Regions from separate parts of the Pseudomonas sp. Arb-4-2C genome, predicted to be linked through region 2. Evidence: predicted binding sites of a transcription regulator. Region 2 holds the regulator's gene; each other region holds the start of a gene.
What was found. Region 2 encodes FliA, which starts transcription of late flagellar genes. Its sites were predicted from a motif close to CTAAAGTTTNNNNNNNNNNNGCCGNTAA; they were not measured.
Positions count from the first base shown of each region.

Region 1: the regulator FliA is predicted to act here: its motif matches at 2,854-2,881, upstream of AC0J41_RS08120 (methyl-accepting chemotaxis protein).
Region 3: the regulator FliA is predicted to act here: its motif matches at 3,820-3,847, upstream of AC0J41_RS13155 (methyl-accepting chemotaxis protein).

Region 1 is NZ_CM146899.1:1,797,489-1,804,756, forward strand. Features, by position in the region: partial or broken gene AC0J41_RS08110 (cache domain-containing protein) at 1-1,121, opposite strand, end outside; gene AC0J41_RS08115 (Na+/H+ antiporter family protein) at 1,409-2,725, shown strand; gene AC0J41_RS08120 (methyl-accepting chemotaxis protein) at 2,926-4,608, shown strand; gene AC0J41_RS08125 (LysR family transcriptional regulator) at 4,734-5,669, opposite strand; gene AC0J41_RS08130 (DMT family transporter) at 5,782-6,267, shown strand; gene AC0J41_RS08135 (DMT family transporter) at 6,270-6,725, shown strand; gene AC0J41_RS08140 (hypothetical protein) at 7,108-7,268, shown strand, end outside.
Region 2 is NZ_CM146899.1:1,332,628-1,339,895, forward strand. Features, by position in the region: gene flhF (flagellar biosynthesis protein FlhF) at 1-949, shown strand, start outside; gene fleN (flagellar synthesis regulator FleN) at 1,063-1,893, shown strand; gene fliA (RNA polymerase sigma factor FliA) at 1,890-2,630, shown strand; gene AC0J41_RS06060 (chemotaxis response regulator CheY) at 2,798-3,169, shown strand; gene AC0J41_RS06065 (protein phosphatase CheZ) at 3,188-3,976, shown strand; gene AC0J41_RS06070 (chemotaxis protein CheA) at 4,031-6,313, shown strand; gene AC0J41_RS06075 (protein-glutamate methylesterase/protein-glutamine glutaminase) at 6,363-7,268, shown strand, end outside.
Region 3 is NZ_CM146899.1:2,952,278-2,959,545, reverse strand. Features, by position in the region: gene AC0J41_RS13170 (hypothetical protein) at 1-443, opposite strand, end outside; gene AC0J41_RS13165 (AAA family ATPase) at 779-1,303, opposite strand; gene pnuC (nicotinamide riboside transporter PnuC) at 1,300-1,863, opposite strand; gene AC0J41_RS13155 (methyl-accepting chemotaxis protein) at 2,058-3,692, opposite strand; gene AC0J41_RS13150 (undecaprenyl-diphosphate phosphatase) at 3,998-4,828, shown strand; gene AC0J41_RS13145 (DUF1294 domain-containing protein) at 4,825-5,253, shown strand; gene AC0J41_RS13140 (MmcQ/YjbR family DNA-binding protein) at 5,368-5,727, opposite strand; gene AC0J41_RS13135 (LysR substrate-binding domain-containing protein) at 5,724-6,632, opposite strand; gene AC0J41_RS13130 (FMN-dependent NADH-azoreductase) at 6,758-7,268, shown strand, end outside.

The DNA.
Region 1 (7,268 bases), 460 kb from region 2:
ACCAAGGCTGCGAGCACGCCGAGGCTCAGTTCGATCAGGGTGCCTGAATTGTTGCTCGCATCCAGTTGCTGCTTGAGTGCTTCGGCGCGGCTGACCAGGACCTTTTCCGGCACATCGAGCAATACGCCCCACGCCGGGCCGCCGGGGATCGGCTGGAACGGCGACAGCACTTTCAACTGGCCGTTGCTGTGCAGGCTGCTGACGCTGCTGCTGGCGCCGAGTTGACGCAGCAGTTCAGCACCGCTGACGGTGTCCACGGCATCCAGACGCTTGCTCAGCTTGCTCGCGTCCGGGCTGTAACCGGCGAGCAGGCCGGTGGGGCTGATGATGCTCACGGCGGTCTGGCCGTCATAGAGCTTTTTGCTCGCGCCCTGGCTGATCGCTTGCAGGCTGTTGAGGTTGATGTCCACCGACAGCGAGGCGATCACTTTGCCGTTGACCATCAGCGGGAAGACGATGCTGGTCATCAGTACGTTCTGGCCGTCGATCACGTAGAAGTACGGTTCGATCACGCACGGCTTGAGCGTGGTGCGCGGGCAGGTGAACCAGGCGTTGGCGGCCTGGCCGCTGGGGCCGGTGCTGGTGTCGGCCATGTCGCTTTCCGGCAGGGCCATCGAGGTGACTTTGCCGGGAGTCGGCTGCGACCAGTACAAGGCGAAACGGCCCTTGTCGTTGCTGCCCAGTTCGGCCTGACCGGCGAACAGTTCATCCTTGCCGTCCAGTGCGTTGGCTTCGAACACCAGCGACAGGCCGAGCAGTTCCGGGTTGGCCTGCAGGGCGGATTTGACCTGACGGGTCATGTCTTCGCGCAGATCGAAGGCATCGAGGAAGCGCTTTTCTGCCTGTTCACGCAGGAACAGCACCTGGCGCGAGAAGCCATGGCCGTATTGATAGGCGTCCATGAACTGCTGGCGAATGCCGGCAGCCTGCACTTCGCCTTGCGATTCAATGCGCGCCTGGGCCGATTCGGTCAGCATCTCCATGCTCGACGCCTTCACCAGCTCGGAGCTGTGCTCCATGCGGTACAGCGAAAGACCCACCAGCAGGGTCACGATGCCCGCCAGGCAGAGGCCGGCGAGCAGGGTGATTTTCCATTGAATGGAAAGTTGTCTGAGCGACATGGAGACGTCCTTATTCGATAAATATCTGAGACTTTGCACTGTAACGGCCGCGTTTCAGCTTTCTTTATTGTTCAAGTGCAATATGACCGATTGCCGCAGTCGCCGAATTCCGCCTACAGGGTTCTTCATCGGTTGTTACATTCGCTCGCTTTGACACTGCGGTCACTCTGCGGCACAGTGCGCGCCCTTCTAATAAGACCCTCTTTGCAAATCCGCCGGTGCTCCGTGGGCGGACTCATCCTGTCTGGCGGTGATAATTTCATCGCAGTGTTTTTTGAGGTAGTGAAATGAATGCAGTGATTGCTGCGGTCGGCATCATGCTGATCCTCAGCCTGTCCCGTGTGCACGTGGTGATCGCCCTGATCGTCGGTGCGCTGGTCGGTGGCCTGACCGGTGGTCTGGGCATCGACGCCACGCTCAAGGCGTTCAACAGCGGCCTGGGCGGGGGGGCGACCGTGGCGTTGTCCTACGCGCTGCTCGGCGCTTTCGCGGTGGCGATTGCCAAGTCCGGTCTGGCCCATGCGCTGGCCGACAAGGCCCTGGCGATGGTTGACCGGCAACACGCGACCGGTGGCGGCAGCGTCAAATGGCTGCTGATCGGCCTGCTCTGGGTGGTGGCGATTGCCTCGCAGAACATCCTGCCGATCCACATTGCGTTCATTCCACTGCTGGTGCCGCCGCTTTTATATGTGCTGACCAAGCTGCAACTCGATCGTCGTCTGATCGCCTGCGTCATGACCTTCGGCCTGATCACCCCGTACATGTTCCTGCCGGTGGGTTTCGGCAACATCTTCCTCAATGAAATCCTGCTGGCCAACGTCGCGCGCAGTGGCGTCGACATCAGTGGCATCAACGTCACCCACGCCATGGGCATTCCGGCGCTGGGCATGGTGTTCGGCCTGGCCATGGCATTCATCAGTTACCGCAAGAAGCGCGTCTACGACCTGGCGAAAATCGAGCAAGTCGAGCAGGTAGCGGTGCAGTACAACCCGCTAAGCCTGATGATCGCCGGTGTGGCGATTGCAGCGGCGTTCATTGTGCAACTGCTGCTGGACTCGATGATTATCGGGGCGCTGGTCGGTTTTCTGATCTTCTCGGTGTCGGGCATCGTCAAGTGGCGCGAGACCGATGACCTGTTCACCGAAGGCATGAAGATGATGGCGATGATCGGCTTCATCATGATCGCCGCGTCCGGGTTCGCCGAAGTGATGAAGGCCACCGGGCAGGTGCAGACCCTGGTCGAATCGTCGGCTTCGTGGATCAATCACAGCAAGGGCGTCGGCGCACTGTTGATGTTGCTGGTCGGGCTGCTGGTGACCATGGGCATCGGTTCGTCGTTCTCCACCGTGCCGATCCTTGCGGCGATTTTCGTGCCGCTGTGCGTGCAACTGGGCTTCAGCCCGCTGGCGATCGTCTGCATCGTCGGCACTGCCGGGGCCTTGGGCGACGCTGGTTCGCCGGCTTCGGATTCGACCCTCGGGCCGACCTCCGGTCTGAACATCGACGGCCAGCATCACCATATCTGGGACACGGTGGTCCCGACCTTCCTGCATTACAACCTGCCGTTGCTGGCGTTCGGCTGGGTGGCCGCGATGGTCCTCTGACCACCACAAATCCCAGACTGTGGGAGCGGGCTTGCTCGCGAAAGCGTCGTGTCAGTCAACAATTGTGTTTCTGATACACCGCCTTCGCGAGCAAGACCGCTCCCACAGGGATACGAGGCATCTCCAGACTCAACTTTTGTTTGCGCGTGCCGTTAACGCCTTTAACCACGCCAATAAAACCAAAAGAGTGAGCTCCCCCCATGCGCTTGAGTCTCAAGGCCAAAGTCCTGTCGCTTGCCGTCCTGCCGGTGTTGCTCTTTGCGCTGGTCATCAGCCTGACCACGCTGTTCATCCTCAAGCAACAGGCGCACACCGAGGTCGAGCAGACCCGCGAGCGTTTGCTCGCCGACGCCAAGGCCACGCTGCAAAGTTACGTCGCCGTGGCCATGACCACGATCAAGCCGTTGTATGACGCAGCCGCCCCCGGTGACAACGAGGCGCGGGCGCAGGCGATCAAGCTGCTGTCGGGGATCCGCTACGGCAAGGACGGCTACTTCTTCGGCTACGACTCCGAGACCGTGCGCCTGTTCAAGGCCAACGACCCTGAAGGCGTGGGCAAAAGCTTCAAGGACAACCGCGACCCCAATGGCGTTTACGTCAATCGCGGCCTGGTGAGCGTGGCGAAGGACGGCACCCACTATCTGCAATACAGCTCGCCGTTGCCGGGTAACGCCAACGTGCTGGTGCCGAAACTCGGCTACACCGAGTACCTGGCGAAGTGGGACATGGCGGTGGGTACGTCGGTCAACCTCGACGGCATTGAAGCGCAGGTGGCGGTGGTCGAAGGCCAGGTGCAGGAGCGGATGGAAGGCGTGATCCTCAGCATCGTCGGCGTGGCGGTGCTGGTACTGTTGGTGATCGCCGCAGCGGGGATGCTGCTGGCCAATGCCATTTTGCGGCCGCTGACTCTGATGAAAGCCAACCTCGACGACATCGCGGCGGGCGAGGGCGACCTGACGCGCCGGCTGAACATCACCAGCCAGGACGAACTCGGCGAACTGGCTGGCTCGTTCAACCGTTTCGTCGACAAGATCCACGGCCTGGTGCGGCAGATCACCGAGATGACCACGCAACTGACTGGCCTGGTGACCCAGGTCTCGGATCAGGCCCAGCGCTCTGATCAGGCGATGGAGCGTCAGCGCCACGAGACCGATCAAGTCGCCACGGCGATCAACGAGATGTCTGCCGCCGCTCAGGAAGTGGCCAAGAGCGCGCAGAATGCCGCCGTCGCCGCACAGCAGACCGATGAAGAAGGTCAGAGCGCCAAGCGCGTGGTGGCCGGCAGCATCAAACAGATTCATGCGCTGGTGGATGACATTCGCAGCAGCGGCGTGTCACTCGACAGCCTGCAGCAGGACGTGTCGTCGATTGTCGGCGTGCTCGGGGTGATCCGCTCGATTGCCGAGCAGACCAACCTGCTGGCGCTGAACGCTGCAATTGAAGCGGCGCGTGCCGGGGAGGCCGGGCGTGGCTTTGCGGTGGTGGCGGACGAAGTGCGGGCACTGGCCAGCCGCACGCAGATCAGCACCCAGGAAATTCAGGGCATGATCGATCGCTTGCAAGCGGGCACGCAGTCGGCGGTCGAGGCGATGCGCCGGTCCAGCGAGGCGGGCGATGGCACCTCGGCGCAGGCCAATCAGGCCGGGGCGTCGCTGGATGCGATGGCGGAGCTGATCGCGACCATCAACTCGATGAACGCGCAGATCGCCAGTGCTGCCGAGGAACAAACGGCGGTGGCCGAGGAAATCAACCGCAGCGTGCATCAGATTGCGGTGGCGGTGGACAGCGTGGCGGATGAGACCCAGTTGGGCGCGCAGACCTCGCGCAGCTTGGCCGAACTTGGCCAGCGATTGGGCAAACTGGTGGGCCAGTTCCGTATTTAAAGGTTGCTGCAAAAACTTTGTGGGAGCGGGCGTGCTCGCGAATGCGCTGTGTCAGATACAGAATGGCTGACGGACACGACGCTTTCGCGAGCACGCCCGCTCCCACATTGGGTTTTGTGCAAGGCTCAGGGTCTGTCCCAGTAGGGGATTTCGCCGAAGCATTCCATGAAAAAATCAATCACCGTGCGCACCTTCACCGACAGCCGCCGGCTCCCCGGCCACAGCACGGCAATCTGCTGCGGCTCCAGGCTGTTCGACACCTGATATTCCCCCAGCACCGGCACCAGCGTGCCTTCGCGTACCGCTTCACCAATCAGCCATGACGGAAACATCACCAGCCCCAGACCCTGTTCGGCGGCTTGGGTGAGGGTGTCGGCGTGGTTGCCGGTGATCGGGCCTTTGACCGAGTAGGGTGTCCAATCGCCCTGATCCTGCCGGAAGAACCAGCGCTGCTGGCCGGTCGCACCTTTGTAGGCCAGGCACTGGTGTTGCGCGAGTTCGTCGGGATGTTGTGGTGTGCCGTGCTGCTTGAGATACGCCGGGCTGGCCGCGACCTGAAAGCGGTGCGGTGCGAGAATCCGTGCCTGCATGCTCGAATCGTGCAGCGGGCCGATGCGGAACAGCAGGTCGGCGCCTTCCTGCAGCGGGTCGACGTAATGGTCGGTCTGCTGGATGTCCAGTTGCAGCTTCGGATAGCGCGCACATAACTGCCCGAGCCACGGTGTCAGATGCCGTTGGCCGAACACCACCGGCGCGTTGATCCGCACCAGTCCGGTGGGGTCGCTTTGCTGTTCCTGCAACGCCTGTTCGGCTTCCTCCAATTGCACCAGCACCAGCCGCGCGTGGTGGCCGAGCATGCGCCCGGCTTCCGTTGGCGTCACGGCGCGGGTGTGGCGGTAGAGCAATTGCTGGTTCAGCGCCTGCTCCATCAACTGGATTTGCCGCGAAATCGAAGAGGGCGCAACACCCTCGCGGCGGGCGACTTCGGAAAAGCTGCCATGGTCGAGCACCGCCACAAACAGCCTGAGTGTCTTGAATCCCAGTTCATTGAGCCCGTGCATGAGTCGTCCTGCTGTGCGGGTTGCGCAAAAGTGTTGTCCGGATGCTCCCATTTATCGCACAGCGTCGCCAGCCGATAATCCGCGCCATCGTTTATTTGCACAGGTTTTGGTTATGCAGACGTTGGATGAGGTGAGTGTGGCGACGCCGGTGCGCAAGCCGGGGTTGCGCCTGTTGTTGCTGCCGCTGGTGATTCTGGCCGGTATGGGCTTGTCGGTGGAGGCGGGTCTGCTCGGGCCGTTGGGGGTTCAGGTCGGGCATCTGTGGGCGACCTTGAGCATCTTCGGCGTGGGCTCGGCGATCCTGTTTCTGCTGTTGCTGTTCGCGGGGCCGCAGAAGGGCACGGCGCTGACCGATCTGCCGCGCTGGCAATTGATCGGCGGCTTTCTCGGACCGATGTATGTGGTGGTGCTGACCCTGGCGACGCCACATATCGGAATTGCGATGACGATGATCGCGATTCTCTCGGGGCAGGTGGGCAAGAGTGTGCTGATCGACCATTTCGGCTGGTTCGGCGCGACGCGCAAGAAGGTCAATGCCGAGCGCTGGCTGGCGCTGGGCCTGATTGTGGTGGCACTGGTTTTGATTGCGCGGGGTTGAAGATGAGTCTGGTTATTTTGTTGGCGGTGGTGGTGTTGGCCGGTGCGGTGTTGAGTGTGCAGGCGGCGATCAATGGACGCCTGGGTGAGACCGTCGGGGTGTTGCGCAGCAGTCTGCTGACGTTTTTTGTCGGCGCGGTGACGACCGGGTTGTTGATTGTGTTTTTCGAGCCGGCGCATGCGGTGAGTTTGCTCGATGTGCCGAAGTGGCAGGTCTGCGGTGCTTTGTTCGGGGTGGTTTACATGATGGTGATGGTCGGTGCGGTGCCGGTGGTGGGGACGGCGGTGGCGACTGTTGCGGTGATTGTCGGGCAGTTGGGGATGGGGATGTTGATCGATAATTTTGGCTGGTTGGGGAATCCGGCGATCGAGCTTTCGTCTTCTCGGGTGTTGGCGATGGTTTGTCTGGGGTTGGCGTTGGTTTTTATGTACCGGAGCGGTGTTCGTCGTTCTGATTGAGTTTTGGGTGCATATCCGTTTTTTGGGTTGGGGGCTGAGCAGGGTTCCGCCCTTACGGCGGGTCACTTTTGACAAACGCCTCAAAAGTAACCAAAAAGGCTTGCCCCGGCGTTCGGCCCTCGCCGTGGCTCGGGTTCCTTCATTGCGGGATTCATCCGGGGGCATCGCCTCCGGTTTGCTTCGCTGCACCTCCTCTCGATGTGTTTGGCTGCGCCAAACGGTCGCTGCGCTCCCACCCCCGGATAAACCCCTCCACTCAGCCTGCCGAAGGGGCCGGTACGGCAAGATCAAGAGCTTTCGGCGAGCTGACACTCGGCCATTTGAGTGGGGCGGCTTCGCCGCATGCCGGGCACGCTCTTTAAACTGTAGGAGCCCGCTCGCGATGGCGGCCTACGAGCCGACCAATCTCCAACTGAACACCCACATTCCCATTGTGGGAGCGGGCTTGCTCGCGAAGGCGGCCTACGAGCCGACCAATCTCCAACTGAACACCCACATTCCCATTGTGGGAGCGGGCTTGCTCGCGAAGGCGGCCTACGAGCC
Region 2 (7,268 bases):
GATTGACCCGCGTGCACTGGATTCGATGCGTTTTGAATTGAACAGCCTGCGCGAGCTGATGGAAGTGCAGCTCGGCACCCTGGCCTGGAATCAACTGCAAGGCAGCCGTCCGGCGCAAGCCAACCTGTATCGCCGTCTGCAACGTATCGGTCTGTCCGGCCCGTTGTCGCGCGACCTGCTGGCAATGATCACCGACATCGAAGAGCCTCGTCAGGCCTGGCGCATGCTGCTCGCACATCTGGCGCGGATGATTGCCGTACCGGAAGTCGAGCCGCTGGAAGAGGGTGGAGTGATTGCCATGGTCGGCCCGGCCGGCATGGGCAAGACCACCACCCTGGCCAAGCTCGCCGCGCGCTACGTGCTCAAGTACGGCGCGCAGAATGTGGCGCTGGTCAGCATGGACAGCTTCCGCATCGGCGCTCAGGAACAACTCAAGACCCTGGGCCGGATTCTCAACGTGCCGGTGACGCACGTTGATCCGGGCCAGTCGCTGGTTCAGGCGCTGGATCCACTGCTGCGCAAGCGCGTGGTGCTGATCGATACTGCCGGCCTGCAGGCCAGCGATCCGGCCCTGCGCATGCAGCTCGAAAGCCTGGCCGGTCGTGGCATCCGTTCAAAAAATTATCTGGTCCTGGCAACCACCAGCCAGAAACAGGTTCTAACCGCCGCTTATCACAGTTACAAGCGTTGCGGGCTTGCCGGGTGCATCCTGACTAAACTGGATGAGACAGCAAGCCTGGGCGAAGTGTTGAGCCTGGCAATCAGTCATGAACTGCCGGTCGCGTACCTGACCGATGGCCCACGGATTCCGGATGATCTGCATCTGCCGCGCCGCCATCAACTGGTCAGCCGCGCCGTCAGCGTGCAAATGCAGGAAGAACCCAGCGAAGAAGCCATGGCTGACATGTTCGCTGATATCTACCACAGCCCGACCAAGCAGGTTGGCTGAGGTAATGAACCGTTTTTGTACCTACATCGATGGTCTGCCATGCATTGTTCCGGTTGAGAACGCGCAGCCAGTAATGTGGCCTCCGTCTATGCAAGACAAGGTAAAGAAATAACATGGGCAGCATGCATCCCGTACAGGTGATCGCGGTGACCGGCGGCAAAGGTGGCGTCGGCAAGACTAACGTGTCAGTGAACTTGTCTCTGGCGTTGGCAGAGCTTGGCCGTCGGGTCATGCTGCTGGACGCCGACCTGGGGCTGGCGAACGTCGACGTTCTGCTGGGACTGACCCCCAAACGTACCCTGGCCGACGTGATCGAAGGTCGCTGCGAGCTGCGCGACGTGCTGTTGCAAGGTCCCGGCGGGATCCGCATCGTGCCGGCCGCCTCCGGCACCCAGAGCATGGTTCACCTGAGTCCGGCGCAACATGCCGGTCTGATTCAGGCCTTCAGCGACATCGGCGACAACCTCGATGTGCTGGTGATCGACACCGCTGCAGGCATTGGTGACTCGGTAGTCAGCTTTGTCCGCGCAGCCCAGGAAGTGTTGCTGGTGGTCTGCGACGAGCCGACTTCGATCACCGATGCCTACGCGTTGATCAAACTGCTCAATCGCGACTACGGCATGAACCGCTTCCGCGTCCTCGCCAACATGGCGCAGAGCCCGCAGGAAGGGCGCAACCTGTTCGCCAAGTTGACCAAGGTCACGGATCGCTTCCTCGATGTCGCCTTACAATACGTCGGCGCGGTGCCGTACGACGAAAGCGTGCGCAAGGCAGTGCAGAAGCAGCGAGCGGTCTATGAAGCCTTTCCGCGTTCCAAGTGCGCGCTGGCGTTCAAGGCGATCGCGCAGAAGGTCGATACCTGGCCGCTGCCTGCCAACCCGCGCGGTCACCTTGAGTTTTTCGTCGAGCGCCTCGTGCAGCAAACGGCAGGGCCTGTGTTATGACCGCCAGCGGTATGAATTACTACAAGAAGTCGGCACGTGACGCGCAGTACGAGTTGATCGAGCGTTACGCGCCACTGGTCAAGCGCATTGCCTATCACCTGCTGGCGCGCTTGCCGGCGAGTGTGCAGGTCGAAGATCTGATTCAGGCCGGGATGATCGGCCTGCTCGAAGTCTCGACCAAATATGACGCCAGCAAGGGCGCCAGTTTCGAAACGTACGCGGGCATTCGAATCCGCGGTGCGATGCTCGATGAAGTGCGCAAAGGTGATTGGGCGCCACGCTCGGTTCACCGCAACACCCGTATGGTCAGTGACGCAATTCGGGCAATTGAAGCTAAAACCGGCCGTGATGCTAAAGATCACGAGGTTGCGGCCGAACTCCAATTGAGTCTCGACGATTACTACGGGATTTTGAATGACACGCTGGGCAGCCGGCTGTTCAGTTTCGACGACCTGTTGCAGGACGGCGAACACGAAGGGCTGCACGAGGATGGCGCCAGTTCTCATCTTGAGCCGTCACGCGATCTGGAAGATGAACGCTTCCAGGCCGCGCTGGCGGACGCGATTGCCAATTTGCCGGAGCGTGAGCGACTGGTGTTGGCGCTGTACTACGACGAAGAGCTGAACCTCAAGGAGATCGGTGAAGTCCTTGGCGTCAGTGAATCGCGGGTCAGCCAGTTACACAGCCAGTGCGCGGCCCGCTTGCGGGGGCGTTTGGGGGAGTGGCGAGCGCGCTGAAGGCAGTGTGGGGACACTGCGAACGAGGCTGGTGCGGTGATGAACGGCACCGGTCTTGCTCTGTTGTGCTCCAGACAGTCATCGAGTGCTTTGCCGGATTGATTGAAATGGCGCGTCCAGGTGCTGGGCGCGTTTAAGACTGCTTGGAGGTCGAATTGGACAAGAACATGAAAATCCTCATCGTTGATGACTTCTCAACGATGCGGCGGATCATCAAGAACCTGCTGCGTGATCTGGGGTTCACCAACACCGTCGAGGCCGACGATGGCACGACTGCCATTCCGGTGCTCAACAGCGGAAGCATCGACTTTCTGGTAACGGACTGGAACATGCCGGGCATGACCGGTATCGACCTGCTGCGCCACGTGCGTGCCGATGAAAAACTCAAGCACCTGCCCGTGCTGATGGTGACTGCAGAAGCCAAGCGCGAGCAGATCATCGAGGCCGCTCAGGCCGGTGTGAACGGCTACGTGGTCAAACCTTTCACGGCTCAGGCGCTGAAAGAAAAAATCGAGAAGATTTTCGAACGCATCGGCTGATGAACGCGCGGGGGAGCTATGGAGCATAACGAATCTTCACAGGGCGATTTCGAATCGACCCTGAAAAAACACGCGGTCGAACTGGTCGAGAGCCTTGAAAAAGGCAGGTTCGGCGACGCTGTGCAACTGATCCATGAGCTCAATCAGACCCGTGACCGCGGCCTGTATCAGGAAGTGGGCAAGCTCACACGCGAACTGCACAGTGCGATCGTCAACTTCCAGATCGATCCGCACATGCCGCAGGCCGAGGAAGTGTCGCAAATCACCGACGCCACCGAACGCCTGGGCTATGTGGTCAAGCTGACCGAAGCCGCGGCCAACCGCACCATGGATCTGGTGGAAAGCGCCACCCCGGTCGTCAATGGTCTGGCTGAGGAAGCCCAGGCCCTGAGCACCGACTGGGGCCGTTTCATGCGCCGTGAGGTCGGGGCCGAAGAGTTCCGCGAGCTGGCGCGCCGGGTCGACGGTTTTCTGTCGCGCAGCAGCACGGGCAACCGTGCGGTGTCGAGCAACCTTAACGACATCCTGCTGGCTCAGGATTACCAGGACCTTACCGGTCAGGTGATCAAGCGCGTGACCCAACTGGTCACCGAAGTCGAAAGCAATTTGCTCAAACTCGTCCTCATGGCCAGTCAGGTGGACCGCTTTGCGGGCATCGAACACGACCGCGCCGCGATGCTTGCAGAAAAAGATCCACAAAAACATCTCTCGCAGGGTGAAGGTCCGCAGATTCATGCCGATAAACGAGAAGACGTTGTGTCCGGTCAGGACGATGTGGACGATTTGTTATCCAGCCTTGGATTCTAGAGTTTTGGAATTTTAGGTTTTTTGGGTTTTTAGACCTGTAGGAGCACCCCATTAATGAGCTTCGGCGCCGATGAAGAGATCCTTCAGGATTTCCTGGTTGAGGCCGGCGAGATTCTTGAGCAACTGTCCGAACAACTGGTCGAGCTGGAAAGCCGTCCGGATGACGCAGATCTGCTCAACGCAATTTTTCGCGGTTTCCACACTGTAAAAGGGGGCGCCGGCTTCCTTCAGCTCAACGAGCTGGTGGAGTGCTGTCACATCGCCGAAAACGTGTTCGACATCCTGCGCAAGGGTGAGCGTCGCGTTGATGCAGAACTGATGGACGTTGTCCTCGAAGCACTGGACGCGGTGAACAGCATGTTCAGCGAAGTCCGTGAACGTGCACCGATCACGGCGGCCACCCCGGAACTGCTGGCCGCGCTGGCACGTCTGGCCGAGCCGCAATCGGCCGACGAAGCTCCGGCTTCGCCGGTGGCCGAGATGATCGAAGAGCTGGTCGTCGAAGGCGATTCGAGCGATTCGGGCGACATCACCGATAACGAATTTGAACAGCTGCTGGATTCGCTGAACGCCGTCAAGGCTGAAGCCGAAGCCCCGGCCGCTGCTGCACCTGCGCAAACTGCCAATGAGGCAGCCAGCGATGAAATCACTGACGCTGAATTCGAGTCGTTGCTCGATCAGTTGCACGGCAAAGGCCAGTTCGCGGCGGACGCCGTTGCACCGACGGCGGCTGCTCCTGCGGCACCGGCTGCGGGCGACAGCTCCGACATCACCGACGACGAATTCGAAGCGCTGCTCGACCAGTTGCACGGCAAGGGCAACTTTGCCGTTGAAGCACTCGAGTCGGCGATCGCCTCGGCACCGGCTGCACCTGCTGCTCCGGTGGCTGCTGCGGCCGGTAGCGACTTGATCAGCGATCACGAGTTCGAATCGCTGCTCGACGAGTTGCACGGCAAAGGCAAGTTCACCGACGTCGGCGCTGCCGCTACAGGCACCGCTGCTGCCGTTTCGACGCCAGCTGCCAAGGCACCGGCTGCTCCGGCTGCTGCGCCGAAGGCTGCGCCCAAGCCTGAGCCGAAAGCCGAAGCTGCAAAACCGGCTGCCGCTGCCGCCCCGGCTCCGGCCCGCGCCGCCGCTGCACCGCCAGCGGAAAAACCGGCGAGCGAAGCCGAGACCACCGTGCGGGTCGACACCGCGCGTCTCGACGAAATCATGAACATGGTTGGCGAGCTGGTACTGGTGCGTAACCGTCTGGTGCGCCTGGGTCTCAACAGCGGCGACGAAGCCATGTCCAAGGCCGTGTCGAACCTCGATGTGGTCACAGCTGACCTGCAGACCGCGGTGATGAAGACCCGGATGCAGCCGATCAAGAAGGTCTTCGGGCGCTTCCCGCGTCTGGTTCGCGACCTCGCGCGTCAGCTCAAGAAAGAGATCAACCTGGAACTGGTGGGTGAAGAAACCGACCTCGACAAAAACCTTGTCGAGGCGCTGGCCGACCCGCTGGTCCACTTGGTGCGCAACGCTGTCGACCACGGCATCGAGTCACCGGAAGAACGTGAAGCCTCGGGCAAGGCCCGTGGCGGTCGTGTTGTTCTGGCCGCCGAGCAGGAAGGCGACCACATTCTGTTGTCGATCTCCGACGACGGCAAAGGCATGGACCCGAACGTCCTGCGTTCGATCGCGGTAAAACGCGGTGTGATGGACAAGGATGCGGCCGATCGCCTGAGCGATACCGAGTGCTACAACCTGATTTTTGCCCCGGGCTTCTCGACCAAGACCGAGATCTCCGACGTGTCCGGCCGCGGTGTCGGCATGGACGTGGTGAAGACCAAGATTTCCCAGCTCAACGGTTCGATCAACATCTACTCGACCAAGGGCCAGGGCTCGAAGATCGTCATCAAGGTGCCGCTGACGCTTGCGATCATGCCGACCCTGATGGTGATGCTCGGCAATCAGGCGTTTGCGTTCCCGTTGGTCAACGTCAACGAAATCTTCCACCTCGACCTGTCGACCACCAACGTCGTGGACGGTCAGGAAGTGGTGATCGTGCGGGACAAGGCGCTGCCATTGTTCTACCTCAAGCGCTGGCTGGTCAGCTCTGCCGCTCACGAAGAGCAGCGCGAAGGCCACGTGGTGATCCTTTCGGTGGGCACCCAGCGGATCGGCTTCGTTGTCGATCAACTGGTCGGCCAGGAAGAAGTGGTTATCAAGCCATTGGGCAAAATGCTTCAGGGCACTCCGGGAATGTCCGGCGCCACCATCACCGGTGACGGCCGCATCGCTCTGATCCTCGATGTTCCAAGCATGCTCAAGCGTTACGCCGCACGGCGTATTTGAATCCGGGGCAGCGGGGCTACAACGTCCCGCTGCGCCTAATGGAGTGTTTATGGCAGTCAAAGTCCTGGTGGTGGACGATTCGGGTTTTTTCCGCCGCCGCGTCTCGGAAATTCTTTCAGCGGATCCGAGCATCCAGGTGGTCGGTACGGCCACCAACGGTAAAGAGGCGATCGATCAGGCCTTGGCGCTCAAGCCGGACGTGATCACCATGGACTACGAGATGCCGATGATGGACGGCATCACGGCCGTGCGGCACATCATGCAGCGCTGCCCGACCCCGGTGTTGATGTTCTCCTCGCTGACGCACGAAGGTGCCCGGGTCACCCTGGATGCACTGGACGCTGGCGCGGTGGATTTCCTGCCGAAGAATTTCGAAGACATCTCGCGTAACCCCGAGAAGGTCAAGCAACTGCTGTGCGAGAAGGTCCACAGCATCTCGCGCAGCAACCGTCGTTTCAGCGCTTACAGTGCGCCGGCGCCGGCCGTTGCACCGACGCCAGCGCCAGCGCCGGCGGCATCGAGCTTCAGCAGCCACAGCAGCAGCGCGCCAACGCGTCCGGCACCGGCGCCTGCTCCAGCTGCAAGCCGCGCACCGGCTGCCAGTGCTTCGTCGCCGGCACCGAAACGCAAAGCCTACAAACTGGTTGCCGTCGGTACGTCAACTGGCGGTCCGGTTGCGCTGCAACGCGTCCTGACTCAGTTGCCGGCGAACTTCCCGGCACCGATCGTGCTGATCCAGCACATGCCGGCGGCGTTCACCAAAGCGTTCGCCGAGCGTCTGGACAAGCTGTGCCGCATCAGCGTCAAGGAAGCCGAGGATGGCGACATCCTGCGTCCGGGCCTGGCGTTGCTGGCGCCGGGTGGCAAGCAAATGATGATCGACGGCCGTGGCGCGGTGAAAATCCTCCCGGGCGACGAGCGTCTGAACTACAAGCCGTGCGTGGACATCACCTTC
Region 3 (7,268 bases), 1.6 Mb from region 2:
CCTCCAGCCATGCGGGTCAGCGGTGCCAGACCGGTGCTCAACGAGCGATTGATCGTGTTGGAGATCGTGCCGCCACCCCCGCCACCGTGACCGGCACTCATGCCTGGCAGGCCGTTAGGGTTGGTCAGAACGTTCATGCCGGGCATGTCCGAGTTCGGTGTGATGATGTTGCTGCGGATCGAGGACCCGCTGGCTACACTGGCGAAGTCACCGTCATTGAGTTCGGTGCTGTTCATCGCTTGATTGATTCGATCGGAAGGATTGGCATTGACCGTGGTCGGGTAGGGGTCTTTGCCGCCGCTGCGTCCGATGGGAATGGGCTGGACGTCGCGGTTGAGAACGATCACGCCATTGCCTTCGGCCTGAACGTTGAAACTGATGAATGTGCTGGCTGCTGATCCGATCAGCAGAAGGCAGGTCAGGCCTTTATTGAAGTTCCCCACGGCGGCAATTCCTTCTTCAGTGGGCTGGCTCTTGTCAGCGTTGGGAAGGAGAGAGCGAAAGCTGTGCCGGTTTTGAGTTGTTGTTGATTTTCAACGGGTTGGCGATGAGCCGTGTGGCGCTGATACACAAGCTGTTTCAGCGCTGAAACAGTCACGCCGACAGCCACCCGGTCAATGGCGGCGCAAAGCTCTGGAACAAGGGTTTGCCGGGGACTGTTTCACCCGCGTAACAGATATTCTGACAAAACGATGAAGGCCATTGAAATGGCTGCTTTGCGCTGGAGTGGGTGTTTCAGGAATGGACACTTGTGCCCCGAAAGGGGCTGTTCGCCGGGTCAATCAGCCAATAAATCAGCGACCGCCTCGAAAGCCTGCGCGCGGCGCTCATCCCAGTTGCCCTGAATGATCTGCAGCGTTTGCCCATGCTGTTCAAGCCAGTCGCGGGTGGCTTGAAAGAACGCCATGCGCTCGCTGAGTTGCGGTTGGCAACGCTGGCCATCGTCGGTCCAGTCGATCTGCTCCGGCGACAACACCAGGTGCAGGTCGTAATGCCGCGCCAGCAGTTCGGGTTCCAGCCATGCCGGGCAGGCGCCAAACAGGGTCTGGCTCCAGAGGATATTGCTCAGCAGGTGGGTGTCGAGAATCAGTAGTTCGGGGCGCTGCGCCCGGGCCTGATCTTCCCACTGCAACTGCCCTCGGGCGATGTCGGGGATGTCGTTGAGGCAGGTATCGCGCGGATTCTGTTCGATGAACCAGCGCACGTATTCATCCACCCGCAAACCACCAAAGTGTGCCTGAAGGCCGGCCGCCAGCCAGCTCTTGCCCGTGGACTCCGGGCCGGTCAGGACCACGACCTTCATGGCTGCAACGCCGGATCGGCGCGCCATTCACGCCAGCCTTGCAGCGCAATCAGGGTGAACAGGGCATACAGCGCGGCGGTGAGGTAAAGCCCCTTATAAAGAAACAGACCGACGAAAATCACGTCCAGCACGAACCACAGCGCCCAGCATTGCAGGCGCTTCTGCGCCATCCACAATTGCGCGACGAGGCTGAACGCCGTCAGTGCGGCATCGAGCCACGGCTGTGCGGCGTCGGTCCAGTGCGCCATGGCCGCGCCGAGCAGCAGACTGCCGAGGGCGCCCGCGCTCAGGCCGAGCAGGATCGAGCGCCGGTCCAGACGCGTGACGTCGCGCCCGTCGTGCATTGTTCCGGCACGGGTCCATTGCCACCAGCCGTAAACTTGCAGTGCGGCGTAGATCACTTGCAGCAACATGTCCGAATACAGCTTCACGTCATAGAAGATCCAGCTGTACAGCAACACCATGACCAGGCCGATCGGCCAGCACCACGGATTCTGTTTGACCGTCAGCCAGACGGCGATCACGCCGAGGGCGGCGGCAAACAGTTCAAGCCCGGACATGTGGCTTCCTTGGAGGGAGTTGAGGAGGGAGCGGATTGTACCCAAAAACCTGTGGGAACGAGCCTGTTACCGATTTTGACGGAACCGATTAACCATGAAGGCGCGAGCCTGCTCGCGAAAGCGGTGTATCAGTCACCTGATTCACTGACTGACACGACGCCTTCGCGAGCAGGCTCGCTCCCACAGGTTACGGCTTAGACGCGGAACTGGCGCAACAACTGGTTCAACTGCTCACTCAACTGCCCAAGCTTGACGCTCGCTGCACTCGACTGCTCCGCCGCCAGCGCTGTGCTGTGGGACAGGCCGGCCGCCTGGGTGACGTTCTGGTTGATGTCCTCGACCACATGCGCCTGTTGCAGCGTGGCGCTGGCAATCGAGGCGTTCAGGCCGTTGAGATTGCGCAGCGCCTGGCCGATGGCATTCAGGCTGGCGCCCGCGAGGCCGGCCTGTTCGATGGTCAGTTGCGAAGCCTTGCTGCTGTCGCCGATGACCTTGACCGCCGCTTCGGAGTGATTCTGCAGGCGTTCGATCATGGCCTGGATTTCCGCCGTCGACTTTTGCGTGCGCTGTGCCAACAGGCGAACCTCGTCGGCCACCACCGCAAAACCCCGACCCTGTTCACCGGCGCGCGCCGCTTCGATGGCTGCGTTGAGCGCCAGCAGGTTGGTTTGCTCGGCAATCGAACGAATCACTTCCAGCACACTGCCGATCTGCGTGCTTTCCGCCGCCAGCGTGCGAATCACTTCGACCGCCTGATCAATGGTTCCGGACAACTTGTCGATCTGTTGCAGGCTGCCGTCGATGTTGATCTGGCCCTGTTGCGCCTGAGCTTCGGCATCGCGCATTTCAGCGGCGGCGTGCTCGGCATTCTTCGCTACATCCTGCACGCCGTAGGTCACTTCATTGATCGCGGTCGCCACCAGCTCCATCTGCTGCGATTGCTGCTGGCTGCGTTGCTGGGCCTGGGTGGCATCGTTGCCCAGTTCGCTGGACGACTGGCCCAGTGCGCTGGCCGAGACCTGCAAGTCACCGATGACCCGGCGCAATTTGGCGGTAAAGGCATTGAAGTGATGGGCCAGTTGCGTGACTTCGTCCTGGCCGTGAGTGTCGAGGCTGCGGGTCAGGTCGCTTTCGCCGCTGGCGATGTTGGCCATGGCGTTCACGGTTTCCTGCAGCGGGCGCACGATACTGCGGGCAATCAAAATCACCAGCAGGGCCATGATCACGGCAATCGCCAGACCGATCACCGTCGCCTTGATCACCTGGCCGCGAAACTCGCTCTGCACATCATCGATATAGACGCCGGACCCGAGCACCCAGCCCCACGGTTCGAACAGTTTGACGTAGGAGGTCTTCGCCACCGGCTCGCTGGCGCCGGGCTTGGGCCAACGGTAATCGACCATGCCTGCGCCCTGGCTTTTGGCGATCGCAACCATTTCGTTGAACACCGCGAAACCGTCCGGATCGCGGATCGCCGAGAGGTTCTGGCCCTCAAGCTTGGGATTGGTCGGGTGCATGACCATCACGGGCGTGAGGTCGTTGATCCAGAAGTAGTCGCTCTGGTCGTAGCGCAGGCCACGGATGGCGGTCAGCGCCTGCTTCTGCGCGGCGTCGCGGGTGAGGGTGCCGGTGGTTTCCAGGTCGTGGTAGTAGGTCAGCAGGCCGCTGGCGGTCTGCACCACATGCTGGGTTTTCTGCGCCTTGGCGTGGTACAGGTCATCGTGGATCTGCTTGAGCATCAACACACCCAAGGTCAACAGCATGACCACGGCCACAACCAAGATGAGCCACAAGCGTCGGCTGATCGACACACTGCGCAAGCTGTTCATAACGCTGTCACTCCGATTTTTTTTTCTTGTAATAAATCAACGCCAGCATCCAACCACGTTTCGGTGGTCGGGCATACGCGACCCAAGTCGTATAACGCCGCAGCACTATTAAGGCTTGTCTGTTAGGATTTCGGCCCCGCGCATGAAAACCTGAATCCAAGTTGATATTTCACGGAATTTTGACCGTTTCGTGTGGATCCTGTGCGCGCGGAATCGGTACAGCAACAAACAGCTACGCTGAACGCAGTGAACGTTAGAAAAATATTATCGGGGCATGCCGGCGTGCATCGCTCTTTGGGGGATTGATGGATCTTTGGACCGCCTTGCAGGCACTGATTCTTGGAGTTGTAGAGGGGCTGACGGAGTTTTTGCCCATTTCCAGTACCGGACACCAGATCATTGTTGCCGACCTGCTCGACTTCGGCGGCGAACGGGCCATGGCGTTCAACATCATCATCCAGCTCGGCGCGATCCTGGCGGTGGTCTGGGAATTTCGTCGCAAGATTCTCGACGTGGTGATGGGCTTGCCGACCCAGCCGAGTGCGCGGCGCTTCACTGCCAATCTGCTGATCGCCTTTCTGCCGGCAGTGGTGTTGGGGGTGATATTTGCCGATCTGATCCACCAATACCTGTTCAACCCGATCACCGTTGCGACCGCGCTGGTAATCGGCGGGGTGATCATGTTGTGGGCCGAACGCCGGCAGCATGAGGTACATGCCGAAACCGTGGACGAGATCACCTGGAAGGACGCGCTGAAAGTCGGGTTCGCCCAGTGCCTGGCGATGATTCCTGGCACCTCGCGCTCCGGCTCGACGATCATCGGTGGTCTGCTGTTCGGCCTGTCGCGCAAGACTGCGACCGAGTTCTCGTTCTTCCTGGCCATGCCGACCATGGTCGGTGCGGCGGTGTATTCCGGTTACAAATATCGTCATCTGTTCGTGCCGGCAGACTTCCCGGTGTTCGCCATCGGTTTCATCACCGCGTTCATCTTCGCGATGATCGCCGTGCGCGGTCTGCTCAAGTTCATTGCCAGCCACAGCTACGCAGCGTTCGCCTGGTACCGGATTGTCTTCGGACTGGTGATTCTGGCGACCTGGCAGTTCGGCTGGGTGGACTGGTCGGCGGCCAAGGCATGAGTGATTCACGCGCGCGTCGCCCGGACGGACGCCCGTCCGGTGGCGGCATTCAGCATTTGAAACTGAAACTGGCGGTGTTGCTGATCGTCTGCGCATTGCCGGCATTCGGCTCGCTGTCGATGTGGCTGCGCGGGATCTCGCTGGTGCCACTGACCGCCTACGGTGTGGTCAGCGTCTTGACGTTCTTCATGTACTGGGCGGACAAGCGCAAGGCGCGCGCCGATGCATGGCGCACCCCGGAGAACATCCTGCACGCACTGGAACTGGCGGGCGACTGGCCCGGCGCGCTGATCGCCCAACAGGTGTTCCGGCACAAGACGCGCAAGGTGTCATTTCAGATTCTGTTCTGGGCGATCGTGGCATTGCACCAGGTGTTCTGGATCGATCAGCTGTTTATCGGCTCGAACCTGCTTTCACTGTTCTAAAGCACCACAAATCCCCTGCAGGAGTGAGCCTGCTCGCGATAGCGGTGTATCAGTCGACATCTCTTTGACAGATACGACGCCATCGCGAGCAGGCTCACTCCTACAGAGATGGTGTCAAAGCAGTAATCCAACCTGGGTTTTCTTTGGCAGCTTGCTCACCACCAACTGATGCGATCGCGTCAGCAATCCTTGCAGCTCCTCGGCGCCCAGCGGGTAGGGCGGATGCATGATGATCCACTGCGCCCGCGCCAGATAAGGCGCCGGTTGAATGCCCGGGCGATCGCAATGGCCGAGAAACAGATCCTTGTCGACCTTGAATGCCAACGAATCCCCGCGCAGCCCCTGCAAGGCGAACATCTTGTTGCCGGCGATCGAAAACACCCGCACGCCCCCCCATTTGTAATCCTCCTGCGCGCCCGGCAAGGCCAGGCAGAAGGCGGCGACATCCGCTTCGTTCATTTTTCCCTTGGTCATAACAGTCGCTCCCCACACGCATTGAACGATTCGACCAGATGGTCGATCCACGCCCGCACCGCCGGCATCACCCCGCGCCGATGCGGATACACCGCCTGCAACCAGCCGCCAGGCAACGACCACTCGGGCAGCAATTGCACCAGCGCGCCACTTTCGAGATCGGCTTCGCAATACATCATCGGCAGCAGGGTAAAGCCCTGGCCGGCCAGCACACAGGCCTTGCGTACGATGAAGTCATCGATGCCCAGCCGCGCTTCCATGTTCAGTTCGACACTGTTGCCCTGTTGATCGAGCAAGCGTACGTGCACCATACGGTCGGCTTCCAGCGCGCCGAGCACTGGCAGGTTCTTCAGGTCCTGCGGGTGGCTGATTGTTTTGCTTTCGACAAATGTCGGGCTGGCAACCACCACCATTTGCGCCTGCCGCAGACGACGGGTTACCAGCAACGGATCTTCATCGCCGAGTTCCCGCACGCGCAGTGCCACGTCGAACCCTTCAGCGACCAGATCCACCCGGCGATTGAGCAGCACCACCTCCAGTTGCACCTGAGGGAATTTGCCGAGGAATTCGCTGATCACCCATGGCAACATTTCTCGCGCCAGGCCGGTCGGGCACGACACACGCAAGCGGCCGCGCGGTTCGCTGGACATGCTCGCGACTGCTTCGTCGGCCATTTCCGCTTCAAGCAACATCGCCTGACAGTGACGCAGGTAACGCTCACCGACAGCGGTCAGGTTCAGTTGGCGGGTGGTGCGTTGCAGCAGGCGGGCGCCCAGACGCTCTTCGAGTTCGGCAATGCGCCGTGACAAGCGTGATTTGGGAATGCCCAGCAAACGCCCGGCCGCCGCGAAGCCACCGGCCTCGACGACCTTGGCGAAATAGTAGAGATCGTTGAGATCCTGCATGAAAAGTCCACCGTTCTATCAGTGGGACGAACTATCGCATTGTCGGCGGCTAATCAGCTATTGGTTTCTTCCGTAGGATTGTCTCCATTCCGTCGCCGCCGGCGATTCTTTCCAGGAGATTCCACATGAAACTGCTGCACATCGATTCGAGCATTCTGGGCGACAACTCGGCTTCCCGTCAGTTGAGCAGTCAAGTCGTCAAAGCCTGGCAAGCCGCCGAGCCTGCCGCCGTCGTGACCTATCGCGACCTGGCCGCCGACGCCATCAGCCACTTCTCGTCGACCACCCTGGTCGCCGCCGGCACCACTGCTGAGCTGCGCAACGCCGCACAACAGCATGAAGCTGAACTGAGCGCTTCGACCCTGGCTGAATTCATCGCTGCTGATGCCGTCGTTATTGCCGCACCGATGTACAACTTCACCGTACCGACCCAGCTCAAAGCCTGGATCGACCGCGTGGCCGTTGCCGGCCAGACTTTCCGCTACACCGAAGCCGGGCCTGAAGGCCTGTGCGGTGGCAAGAAAGTGGTCATCGTCTCCACCTCCGGCGGCATCCACGCCGGTCAGGCGAGCGGCATCGCTCACGAAGAGTACCTGAAGCTGGTTCTGGGCTTCCTCGGCATCACCGACATCGAAA